DNA from 2 places in the Pontibacillus sp. ALD_SL1 genome. Region 1 is predicted to be linked to the other one. Evidence: riboswitches for the same ligand, from Rfam matches in the RefSeq annotation. Region 1 holds a riboswitch; the other holds the start of a gene.
What was found. Region 1 has a riboswitch for lysine ahead of lysA (diaminopimelate decarboxylase). Riboswitches for the same ligand answer to the same signal wherever they lie in the genome.

Region 1 (6,302 bases):
GTTACAAGAACGAGGGAGGTGAAAAAATATATACCACCTCGTAGTTTCTTCCTGTCTCTAAATTCTTCAAGACCAAGAAAAAAATTCATTAATGCTATTAAAGAAAACGTGATTTCAATCGGCCAGTCTATAGGACTAATAATAAAATGATACAAGCATAGACCGAGCACCATAGCCGGCAAAACCATATTCACTTTTCGCAACATATTATAAAGCCCCCTACTCTCCCCAAAGTTCATCCCCTCGCGATATCTATAATAATGAAGAAACCTTCAAGGAGTGTGTTTTCATCCTCATATGTATTCGCTGTATTTACCACTTTACCATCTGTAACATTTTATTGTATCCAAAAGATGGTAAACACAGCTTACCATAACGAATTTTACTTGAGAACACATAGGGCCATATATCTACTGATCCTTCTGCACCAAATCCTCAAACGTCTCCCGCTCAATCACAACACGAGACTCCCCGTCTTTTGCAAACACGACAGCCGGACGCGGAATGCGGTTATAGTTACTTGCCATCGAATACCCGTATGCTCCTGTACTAAAGACAGCCAAGATATCCCCGTAATTCGTAGGTGGGAGCATTAAATCCCAGATTAGCATATCACCTGATTCACAGCACTTCCCGGCTACACTCACGAGTTCCGTCGGCTTTTCATCAGGACGATTGGCTAGCATCGCCTGGTACCTTGCCTGATAAAGGGCCGGACGAATATTATCCGTCATTCCTCCATCGACCGTGATATACGTACGGAGGTCCGGGATGATTTTCTTCGAGCCGACTTTATACAACGTCGTTCCCGCTTCTGCCACCATACTTCTACCTGGTTCAATCCATACTTCAGGGAAGGACAGCTCATGGTCGGTATAGTGCTTTTTCACACTTTCAGAAATAGCTTCAACGTATTCAGAGATGGCCATTGGCTGATCGTCTTCTGTGTACCGAACGCCAAATCCACCACCTACGTTTAGAACCGGTAATTCAAGACCGTATTTCTTTTTCATCTGATAGACAAAACCAGTTAAGATCTGAATCGCCTGGTCGAATCCGTCTGTTTCAAACATTTGTGATCCAATATGAGAATGGATGCCTAACAGGTTATAGTGAGGTTTACGAGTAGCAATCTGGACCGCCGTTTCTGCCTGGCCGTTCGATAAACCAAATCCGAACTTCGAGTCTTCCTGCCCCGTCATAATGTATTCATGCGTATGAGCTTCCACCCCTGGCGTCACTCTTAGCAAAATGTTCACATGTTGCTCGCGCTTGCTAGCAAGGTCATGAAGCATTTCAATCTCTAGAAAGTTATCAACAACAAAGCACCCAATTTCAGCATCAAGTGCCATCGTTAATTCCTCTTCTGATTTGTTGTTACCGTGAAAATGAATGCGACTTGCTGGGAATCCTGCTTGGAGTGCCGTATATAATTCTCCGCCTGAGACCACATCAAGGGATAGCTTCTCTTGTTTAGCTAAGCGCGCCATCTCTTTACACAAGAACGCTTTGCTCGCATAAGCCACCTGGAAATCGAGACCGCTCGACTTAAACGCCCCGCGGAAGGCACGGGCATGACGACGGATCATCCCTTCATCATAAACCATAAGCGGCGTTCCATATTCTTCGACTAACTTCCCTGTACTCACCCCACCGATTTCCATATCCGTTTGTACGTTCACTTCTACTGTTTGCATCTATAAATCTCCTTTTGTCTCCTCTGCAACACAAAAAAACCGTATGAAGCGATGTTCATACGGTTCTTCTAGAAATAGACCTTGAAGATATGTACAACATCTCTTCAATAGTGCTCCACAACCTTAGCATTGCGACAGTCTGGCATTTGTTCAATACCAGCCCAACAAAGAATAGAATGGCTATTCTCTATCTCGGCGATCTGCCTTTCCCTTTCCTTCGCTGGCCCCATTGTCCTCCGGAAAGCTACTCATCATACTCGCGCCTCTATTGTCAGAGAGAGTTATTATTATATTATGGTTAGAAACTATACCATTATTTTTTAACAACTGTCAACAACACGGCTGTCTAGAAGCGTCATCCTACCTTAAGAAATACTCCGTCGCTGCAATAAATAGAACGACCACAACCGCTGTCATCCACACATACCAGTCCGGGACGTATGCCCATTCAAACATCATTCCCACGCCCTTCCCGAATTTCAATCTACTTCCATCATACAGAAAAAGACTTTTCTAAGTAACCTTACTCAGAAAAGTCTTGTTGATTATCCTTCAGCCGGGCGGTCCGATTCCTTAGGATCCTCTAGCTCATCCACATCAATCGAATCGCCGAATAGCTTCTTCACGCGTTCCTTCGCTTGAGCGCGCACATCATCGTTAATATGTGACAACACCTGGTACACTGCGTAAATAATTACGGCACTATCATCAGCAAACCCAACGGCTGGGATTAAATCGGGGATTGCATCAACTGGTAAGATTAAGTATCCAAGCGCACCGGCAATCGTTAACTTCGCCTTCTTCGGTGTATCAGGATTTTTAAATGCGTAGAAAAGGAGCAAGCTGTAGTATACGCCTTTCTTTCCTAGGCGACCGCTGTAGGCGCGTACTTTTTCTCCAAATTCTTTTTCAGAGAAATAAGCTCGGCCTCGTTCTATGGCACGTGCGGGGTTTAAGTTTTTTAGTCGTTGTTGATAGGTCTTCTTTTCCTCCATGGTCCCTCTCCTTTAATCGAATGATCTTGGTTTCTGTTTTCCCTGAATAGGGTGGATTTATTCCTGATCATTCAGTAAGTATGGGGGAATTAACAAGAGGGTTCCAAAATGGGAATATGCTTCCGTTTGCTTAGAATAAGTGTAAGGTGGTTCGGGAAATCACTCGCTTTCCGCGGCCCCACACGACGTGGGGTCGTTCGATGTTGTCACAGGACGTGACGATCTTAGTCGAACTTCCGCTTTCATTTACTAGGCTACTCCTGCCGCAGGAGTCTCGCAATTTCCCGAACCACCTTTGCCATATGTAGAAGTAACGGAAGCATGCCATATAAGGAAAACATTCCCCCCTAATCTAGCTTTGAAAAAACAAACACACACACATTAAATGATCCATAAGAAGACTCCTGTAATAAATGAAGCAAAGATAATAGGGACTAGACATCCGGTACTAATGCAACTTTCTAGGAAGCTATCAATTACTGAGCGTATCTTTCCTTTTTTGTTTTGCTGAGTGGTTTTAAGTTTATCCATGATCGCTTTCACCCATCTTGATACCTGTCTTCTATTCTGGACACCTTATCATCTAGCATCTCTAATGAACAGAAGCAAAGATATCCAAAGTCAAAGCATTTAATACTTTCGCACGAAAACCCCTGGATATTCTGATACGATTCCATCCTCATCTACCGTAATCACGGTTTCATAGTCCCTGCATTGATATCAAAACTTCCTTAGATCTCCTTCGTTCCCTAAAAATGTGTAGTGTTGCTTTACCTTTACTAATTTAAATCCTGGAACTTCAACATAAACCATATCCAATTCCCGCTCTTGTCCTTCATCCCAATTAAAACGATTGATTGGTAAAGTATTAGAAAATGGCGTCATTGAGAGGTCTACATCAATTGCGCCTTGCATTTCTAATAAAGGCTCATCTCCGGCCCGCCAATTCCCTTTACCATCTGAGTATAAGGATAAGACTCGTTGAGTTCCTTCTTCTTTTATATCAACACGTCTAGTAAGCCAATTTTGATCCATTATGATGCTATATGTAATATGATGAATATCTTTTTTTGTTGCAAATAGCACAACCCCTTGAGCCGTAACGTTCTTTTCATCTACACTAATCTTTAAATATTCACTTCCCGATTGTTCGATATGCTCCCACAATATTTTTGTTTCCAAATTATTACCCCTTCTTTTTATTACTTTCTACAAATCTATAGATATTCGTTCCATATCGCAGAAGAAATAACCTTCCTTATTTTTCTAAAAAGATGTAAGCAAGCATTAATTAGATGTGCTAAAATTTTCTATATATTGTTAAATAACCTCAGAAAGGATTGGTCCATTGAAAGCATTATTCTTATTATACGATGGTTATGTCGAATGGGAGATAAGCCCCCTTTCCTACATACTAAGCGTTACAGATTGCGAGGTTGAAACCACGGCTCTCCAATCCGAAGTGAGGCACAGCGGTCAATTTACTGTAAAAGTAACCAAAACGATAGACGAATGCAGCGGGGAAGATTATGATCTTTTAATCATTCCTGGAGGAGATCCTGAGCCACTTTTAGAAGAAAGTAAGATCTCCCAACTTATTCAAGAATTTGATCGGAGCAGCAAGTGGATCGCAGCGATTTGCGGAGCTTCTACTTTCTTAGGGGCCAGCTCTGTTTTACGAGAAAGAGAGTATTCCACCTCTATTGAAATAGAAGAATTCCCGACTTGCTTTAATCCGGCTTATAAAAGTAAAGCTGATGTGACGGTATGCGAGAATTTGATTACAGCTGAAGGAAATGCGTATGTTGAATTTGCAGTTGCTGTTGGGAAAGAGCTTTATTTATTTGAAGATCGGGAGGATGAACTAGAGACTGTTTTGTTCTTTAAAAACCAGTTAAGAAGTTAATACAAAAAACAGGTCTTAGACAGTTTACTGCCTAAGACCTGTATGTTTATAACACTTTTATTCCTCTACATTCTCTTCCGTCACGAGCTTAAGCGGTACAGGAATCGTGTCTTCAACTTCTTTTCCTTGAAGAACATCATCCCCAGCTTGAACCGCTAGTTTCCCAATCTCAATCGGCTGCTGTGCCACAGTTGCGGAGAGGTTCCCATCACGGATACTGCTCATCGCATCGTCATTTCCGTCAAATCCTACAACAAGAATATCGCGACCGGAGCTTTGGATGGCTTGATAAGCGCCTAGTGCCATTTCGTCATTGTGAGCGAAGACGGCTTCTATATCAGGGTTCCCTTGGATCATATTCTCCATCGTTGTTAACCCTTCTGTACGGTCAAAGTTCGCCGTTTGCTTGGCGACAACGTCTAGCTTTTCGTCAGCGATGTTATGGAAGCCTGCTCCACGTTCGCGGGTTGCGGATGCGCCTGGTACGCCTTCTAGTTCAGCGACTTTTGCCCCTTCCCCAACTTGTTCAACGATATACTCTCCAGCGATTTCGCCACCTTTTTCATTATCGGAGCTTACTAAGGTTGCGACTTCTCCTTTTTCAGCGGAGCGATCAAGTGTAACAACTGGAATGCCAAGACTGTTAGCGGATTGAACGGCTGTTGAGATCGCTGCTGAGTCTGTTGGGTTGATGAGAAGAACATCAACACCTTGCTGAATTAAATCCTCTACATCATTTACTTGTTTCGCTGCATCATTCTGAGCGTCAACGACAACGACTTCCATTCCTTGTGCTTCAGCTTCTTGCTCGACTCCTTCTTTCATCGATACGAAGAAAGGATTATTTAATGTCGAAACGGATAGTCCGACCTTCACGTCCCCTTCTCCGCTGCCTGAGCTTGGCTTCGCCCATTCTGGCGGTTGCAGGGAACAGGCGCTAAGGAAAATAAGGACGAGGCTCATCATTAATAAAAGACGTAATTTTCTCATGTTTATCCCCCTATGCTGCTTTCTTTCGATCAATTAGTACGGCGATGATAATAACGACACCCTTCACAACCATCTGGAAGAAGGAAGAAACGCCAAGTAGGTTCAAGCCATTATTCAATGTGCCGATAATAAGTGCACCGATTAGCGTTCCTATAATCAATCCACGTCCGCCTGATAGACTCGTTCCACCTAGTACAACAGCGGCAATCGCGTCTAACTCGTACGCTTCACCTGCTGTAGGCTGAGCAGAATCAAGACGGGATACTAGAATCGCACCTGCAAGGGCAGATAATAAGCCTGCAAGCGAATAAACCATAACCTTAACGCGAGATACATTAATACCTGAAATAAGAGCTGCTTTCTCATTGCCACCAATCGCATATGTCTTACGACCGAATGGCGTTTTGTGTAAAATCACCCAAAGGACCGCGAAAGCAAGAAACATTGTAATCGCTGGTACCGGAATGCCTAGGAAATACCCACGTCCGAACAGCTGGAATGCGTAGCTATCGCCAAGACCTGTTATCGGATTACCATCTGTATACACGAGCGTTAATCCCCGGAACATCGTCATGGTTGCTAGTGTTGCGATAAACGGTGCCATTTTCCCTTTTGTAATAAGAAGACCGTTTACGGCTCCCATTACAGCACCTAGTAAGCAACCAATAATAATCGCTAGAATCGGATCAAGACCAGACACCATCATGCCGGCCA
Region 2 (6,302 bases), 1.8 Mb from region 1:
ACATCCTGACCTGTTTGCATGGCCATAAAGCCAAGAGCAGCAAACACACCAATACCAGCTAATAATTCAAAAGATGAGTTCGCGAAACCTGTGATAAAGGCATTGTTTGTGATATCAGATTTCTTCGGTAAATAAGAAGAATACGTAATCATAATCGCAAAAGCGATGGATAAACTGAAGAAGATCTGGCCATAGGCCGCAACCCAAACACCCGGGTCACCTATCGCATTCCAATCTGGTTGGAAAAATGCTTGAAGACCATCGACTGCTCCCTCAAGCGTCAAAGCACGTACAACTATAATTAAGAATAATACCACAAGCGTTGGGATAAAGATTTTATTCGCTAATTCAATCCCTTTCTTAATACCAATTCCAAGAACTGTTAAAGTAATCATCCAAACAATCGCCAGCGGAATAAGAATCTTCATATTCATTCCACCAACAACTCCAGGTTCTGTGATATTTAGGAAATCTTCCATCAAGAATGTACCTGTATCACTTCCCCAGGCTCCATTTAAAGCATAACCTGCGTAAAGAATCGCCCAGGCAATAATAACTGCATAGTAAGTAGAAATAATAAATGCAATCGCAACTTGCCACCAACCAATCCATTCAAAACCTTTTCGCATCCTACCTAATGATTTAGGTGCAGATCCTCGATACTTATGACCGATGGTGTATTCCATAATTAAAAGTGGAATCCCGGCAGTAAGAAGTGCGAATAAATAAGGTAAGAAAAAAGCACCTCCGCCGTTTTCGTAAGCCGTCGCCGGGAATCGCCAAATATTCCCTAGTCCAATAGCTGACCCCATTGCTGCAAGCAAAAAGCCAACCCGTGTTCCCCATTGAGAACGTTTTTCCATAAATAGCCCTCCCCTTCACCAGTCTTCTCCTGCGTTACAAGCATATGCTTATAATACCAGGAGAATGTGTGGTTTTTTCTTTTTTTCAGACTTTTCTTACTAATTAGCTGTCTTTATTCTAACCAGTCCAACTCAGCTTGTAAAGTAATATTTAAAATTTTCAGATATTTACAATTAGGCTTTTTATCCTATGCCTATTTTTCTAACCAAACCTGTTCCCCACAGGAAAGCGAGTGGTTTCCAGGCCCACCTTACACTCTACTAAAGCAAACGGAAACATTCTCTCAACTTCGGATATTCAATAATCCTGCCCTTATGTGGAACTAAGGCAGGTCTTAGTTGAGCAATAAAAAAAACCCCGTCATGTAGGTTACATAACGGGATTCACACATCTATGCAGTTTTGGAATCATTCACTTCTGAATAATTGCTTTTTGGATTAATTGCAAATACAACAAGTACTACAATCAACAGGGTAATAACAAGGGATAGCAAAGTACTAGATGTCATGCCATAAACCACATAACCAACAGAAGTGGCAGCGGCACTAATTAAGGCATAAGGCAACTGTGTCATGACGTGGTCAATGTGATTTGATCCTGCACCTGTAGAAGATAGGATTGATGTGTCTGAAATCGGTGAACAGTGATCTCCAAACACACTTCCGGCTAATACGGCTGCTAAAGCAGGTAAGAACATGCTTACGTCAGTGTTTGCTGCGATATTACCTGCAATCGGAAGCATAATTCCAAATGTTCCCCATGATGTTCCTGTGGCGAAGGCCATTCCTCCTGAAACTAAGAAAACGAGTAGTGGTAAATATGATGCCTGAATGTTTAGAGATTCAAATTGAGCTGCTAGAAACTTACCTGTCTCAAGCTCACCAATAATAGCCCCAATCATCCATGCAAAGACTAAAATATAAATAGCTGGCATCATTGCTTTAGAACCTTCAAGGCTAACTTTGCTAAGCGATGACTTTTCGCCTGATTGGGCTACATAAAGAACAAATCCACTTAGTGCGGCAAATAAGCCACCAGCGAATAATGAGCGGTTTACATTTGTATTCTTGAAGATTTCAAGGATGGTTACGTTTCCTTCTGTTCCTTGAATTCCAGTAATCACCATGGCAATGACAGTAGCCGCAATTAATACAATAATAGGAACAATCAAGTGATAGACGCGTCCGTTATGGACATCTTTAAATTCATTGTTCAAATCCCCAGGAACGTCTTTCGTTTGGTCAACAAGTTCCCCTTCAAATTCAGCTTTTTGCTCATGTTTCTTCATGGCTCCAATATCAAACTTGCGATAAATGGTTAAGAACACAAGTAAAATAGCTGCGAACACATATAAATTCATTGGAATCATTTTAACAAAGGCTTCTAAGCCACTAAACTGAGTTAATTCATTTGTTGCAATAATAGTTCCAATTGTACCAATGATATAGGCACCCCAACTTGAAATCGGTGAGATCACCGTAATTGGTGCTGATGTGGAATCAATCAAGTACGCTAACTTCGCTCTAGAAACTTTATAACGATCTGTTAATGGGCGAGCTACTTGTCCTATTGCCAAGCTATTAAAGTAATCGTCAATGAAAATAATAATACCTAATACAGCTGGCATAGTTTGAGCACCCTTACGTGTTTTAACACGTTGGATCGCCCACTCTCCAAATGCACGACTTCCTCCGGAAGCGGTCATAAAGGCTGTTGTAATTCCTAACAAGATTAAGAAACTGAGTAAGAATAAATTCCCTAAATTAAGCGCGCCATCTACATAGAAAATCGTATAGAATTGTGTCCATATTTCAGATAGCGTTGCGGATATTGAAAAATCATGGAGCATGAAAGCACCAAGTAATATTCCTACTCCTAATGAGATAAGCACTCGCCTTGTAACTAAGACTAAGACAAGCATAACAAGTGGTGGAATAAGTGAGTAAATCGTTCCTTCCATCTTTTCGTTCCCTCCGTATTTTAAATAATGGTCTCCTTCGTGTTTCAGGCCTGATGTCTTTCGAAGGAAAGGAACGATGGACATGACGATGCAAGTACTGTCGAGCACAGATTGGTGTGGTAATCTGGCTTTAGATGCAGAAGAGTAAGAGGAAATAAAAAAAACAGCAAATAATGATAGAGAAAATAACCTATCATTACTTGCTGTTTATCGCAAATAATATTGTTATCCTCCATCTCGATCAGTAGCGCATCATGCAATCCAACGTTCGGTTTGCATGACAGTACATTCTCTATTCGGGAATGCACCAGCGTAAGGAAGGGGACCCTTCGTTACACTTCGGCAAGTAGCCCTTTCGCCAGTTCTCATTGTTGTCATCCTCAAACTGGGTACTAATGCTAAATGCGCCTCTACCTCATCGATATGATAAGGGTAGATGAAATTCAATTTTTGTGTAAGACAAGTATTATCTTAACAAGATTTTATGGTCCTGGCAAGGGGTTTGTTGGAACTTCAATAGATGGATTCATTCCACCGCCACCACCATTGTAGAAATCAGGTACTTTCCCAATAATCACATTATGCGCAATAGGAACTTCTGTATTCACTGTAATCATCTTTGTAGAAAAAGGGAGAAGAACCTGTAAGTTGACTTCAACCCTCAAATCAATATCGACAACTAGCATATTAATGCCGTATTCTTTTTCTTCTTTTACAGCATCTGCTTTTACATTTCCAATGTAAGTGAAATGGACAGGAATCTCCGGTCCTAGGTTTGATAATAATGTATTTCCAGTAGCTTGCCCTAAAGGAATTCGGGCAATGGTTCGTTTGTCTTGGACAACCTCAGTATTCGTCTCCTCAGGTTTGTCAATGTCAACATCATAGGATATACCAGGGTCAGGGTCTTCGCCTTCACCTAACCTTGTTAAGTATTGATTTACACGAAATAACGTATCGCGGGTAACTTTATTGATCGCTGCTGAGTTGAAGCCAGCGGACACTACATTTCCCTGATCATCGTAAGTATACTGGACTAAATCATTCACATTCAGGTCTTCTGCCATCTTCTTACTGACGGTTTCTGCAATGGCTTCTTTCGCAAATTGTTCGGTTCTCGCCTCTGCGATCTCCATAATCTTTGGCTCGATCCCTTTATTTATAATCCATAAGCTTACAAAAGTGCTTATGAGAAAAAACATGAACGTTATAATAAATATCTGCCTGGCTGGAGGTGGTGCCATTGAACCTTTTCTTCTATTTCTACCCATAATAAAAACCCCCTCTCCTCAATCTTATGCAAGATGAGGACAGGGTTTGACTGTTTTATTACGTTTTTCCCACCAACGTAGTGTCACATTCTGTAATGACGATATTCAGAGCTTTACTTAAATCTAATTCATAATATGAGTGAACTGAACGTCCATTTTCTTCTAAAATTCTCACGTGAGGACGGTCGCTTATGTTCTCATTTTGCTTTGACACTATACCTTTTCGTCCATCACTTAAACTAACACTCAAGCCATTTGGGTACACAGCAACACTTCTTCGGAAGGCTTGAATCATATGTAAATCAAACTTTGTCCCGGCACCTCCGTATAAAATCTCAAGACCTTCGTGAGGGAGCATAGCTCTTCTATACACTCGGTTACTTGTAACTGCATCAAAAACATCTGCAATTGCCAAGATTTTAGCGTAGTAATGAATATCTTTGTCGCACAGCCCCCTTGGATATCCAGAGCCATCCAGCCGCTCATGGTGTTGAAATGCACAATGTGCCGCTACCAAGGGGACACTAGGTACTGATCGAAGCATATTAAAACCAGCTTCTGAATGCTCTTTAATAAGCTCAAATTCATCATCGCTTAAAGAACCTGGTTTAAACAGTACTTCCCTTGGGACTTGAACTTTACCAACATCGTGCAGAATAGCTCCAAACCCTAGCTCTTCAAGTTTCTTCGGATTTAAACCGAGTTCTGTTCCCAATGCTAACGTATAGATCGTTACATTTAGAGAGTGTGTAAAGATATAATCATCGTATGTAAACACGTCTGATAATAAAGAAATAGCTCGATCATGCCTCTGTATATCCGATAATATCTTTCGAACTACCTCTTTCATCTTCTCCCCAGTACGATCGAAAATAAAAGAATCTTGTAGAGTATTTGAAGATTTGACTTTATCAAACGTATCCGTAATACGATGGATAGCTTGATTCCTAACTTGATCTGTAATCGGAAATTCAGTCACGATATCATCCGTGACTTCGTCTTCTATGTAAACATATGTAATCCCCATGTCGTTTAATCGTTCGATCATTTTTAGAGTCAACGACACACCTGAATGGATTAAGACCTTTCCCTTTTCGTTATGGATCGGTTTTGCCAATTCATGACCAGGTTCTAAGGAAAACGTTGATAGCAATCGCATTCTACCCCAACCTTATACCAAACTTAACTCCTCAATTCTTTATAGCTATGTACACCGAGAGAATTTGAAGTAGATCTACAAACTCCCTCGTACTGAATATAGTTAAGACTCTTCTCTTACCAATCTTAACATAGCTTCTTTACCAATCATTCCTTCTTCCCAACCAAAGGCTTTTGAGCCTATGGTAACCTTTTCTAGAGGCGCTTCTAGTAGATCTTGTATACTTCTCACCCCCACTGCTCTCCCAGCTATAACGTTTCGATCACCTAACTTCTCATTTAATAGGTCTACATCTAATGCCCCACACATAATGTATCCTTTTTCATGAGTCACAACTAACAAGTTGGTTTTTGGTAAAACAACAGAAACAGCTGTAAACGGAACACCCTCAATCCATACAGGCTCTACCGTAACCATCGTGATCCACTCCCTTCTGCTACAATTTATGAAAATAGCAGAAGAAAGTGCATTATTTATGGCATTTGCTTAAGAGTTTCAAGCAATAGGTCACGAAGCAACTCTGGCATAAAATATTCTTTTTTTGGACTATTTGCAATTTCAGGAAGCAAACGACCAAAAGTAAAGGTATCAGCTGTAGCGACAGAGTACGTACGAGTTGGATCAATTCTTTCTCCATCAATGGTGACTTTTGTAACGTATTCTTGGTCATCTTGAGCTTTTCTGCTTTGCACGTCCACTCCATCAAACACCATGCGTCCTATCACTTCGCCCCTAAACCCAAATCCTTTGAGCTTTAGCTCCATAAAACGTTTCGCGTGTGATTGACGAATGACTTCCATAAGCTGATCCCCTTTAAGTTCCACCTTACAAGGATTCATGGGATGAGGACATTTTCGGTGGATATCTCCTCTAGTAACAGGTCCTTGAGGAAACCCTTCCAACAACACTCCCGCATTTAACATGGCTACATCAGCACCCGTCCAGTCCTTGAGCGTCCTAACGAACCCTTTCATCACCTCAGACGTTTCGAACCATGTTGCATCCTGATTTTGGCTTAATTCTGCTACCGTCTCATGCAACATATGGG

Region 2: another riboswitch for lysine. It lies ahead of IMZ31_RS15325 (Na+/H+ antiporter NhaC family protein); the one in region 1 lies ahead of lysA (diaminopimelate decarboxylase).

What each region holds. Positions count from the first base shown of each region.
Region 1 covers NZ_CP062974.1:965,722-972,023, reverse strand. The annotation lists gene IMZ31_RS04920 (hypothetical protein) at 1-206, opposite strand, end outside; gene lysA (diaminopimelate decarboxylase) at 411-1,697, opposite strand; lysine riboswitch at 1,798-1,973, opposite strand; gene IMZ31_RS04910 (YkvA family protein) at 2,243-2,692, opposite strand; gene IMZ31_RS04905 (putative glycolipid-binding domain-containing protein) at 3,413-3,874, opposite strand; gene IMZ31_RS04900 (DJ-1/PfpI family protein) at 4,041-4,598, shown strand; gene rbsB (ribose ABC transporter substrate-binding protein RbsB) at 4,656-5,588, opposite strand; gene rbsC (ribose ABC transporter permease RbsC) at 5,599-6,302, opposite strand, start outside.
Region 2 covers NZ_CP062974.1:3,018,270-3,024,571, forward strand. The annotation lists gene IMZ31_RS15320 (sodium-dependent transporter) at 1-863, opposite strand, end outside; gene IMZ31_RS15325 (Na+/H+ antiporter NhaC family protein) at 1,256-2,824, opposite strand; lysine riboswitch at 3,062-3,245, opposite strand; gene yunB (sporulation protein YunB) at 3,307-4,095, opposite strand; gene IMZ31_RS15335 (HD-GYP domain-containing protein) at 4,154-5,254, opposite strand; gene IMZ31_RS15340 (YunC family protein) at 5,357-5,671, opposite strand; gene IMZ31_RS15345 (bifunctional metallophosphatase/5'-nucleotidase) at 5,728-6,302, opposite strand, start outside.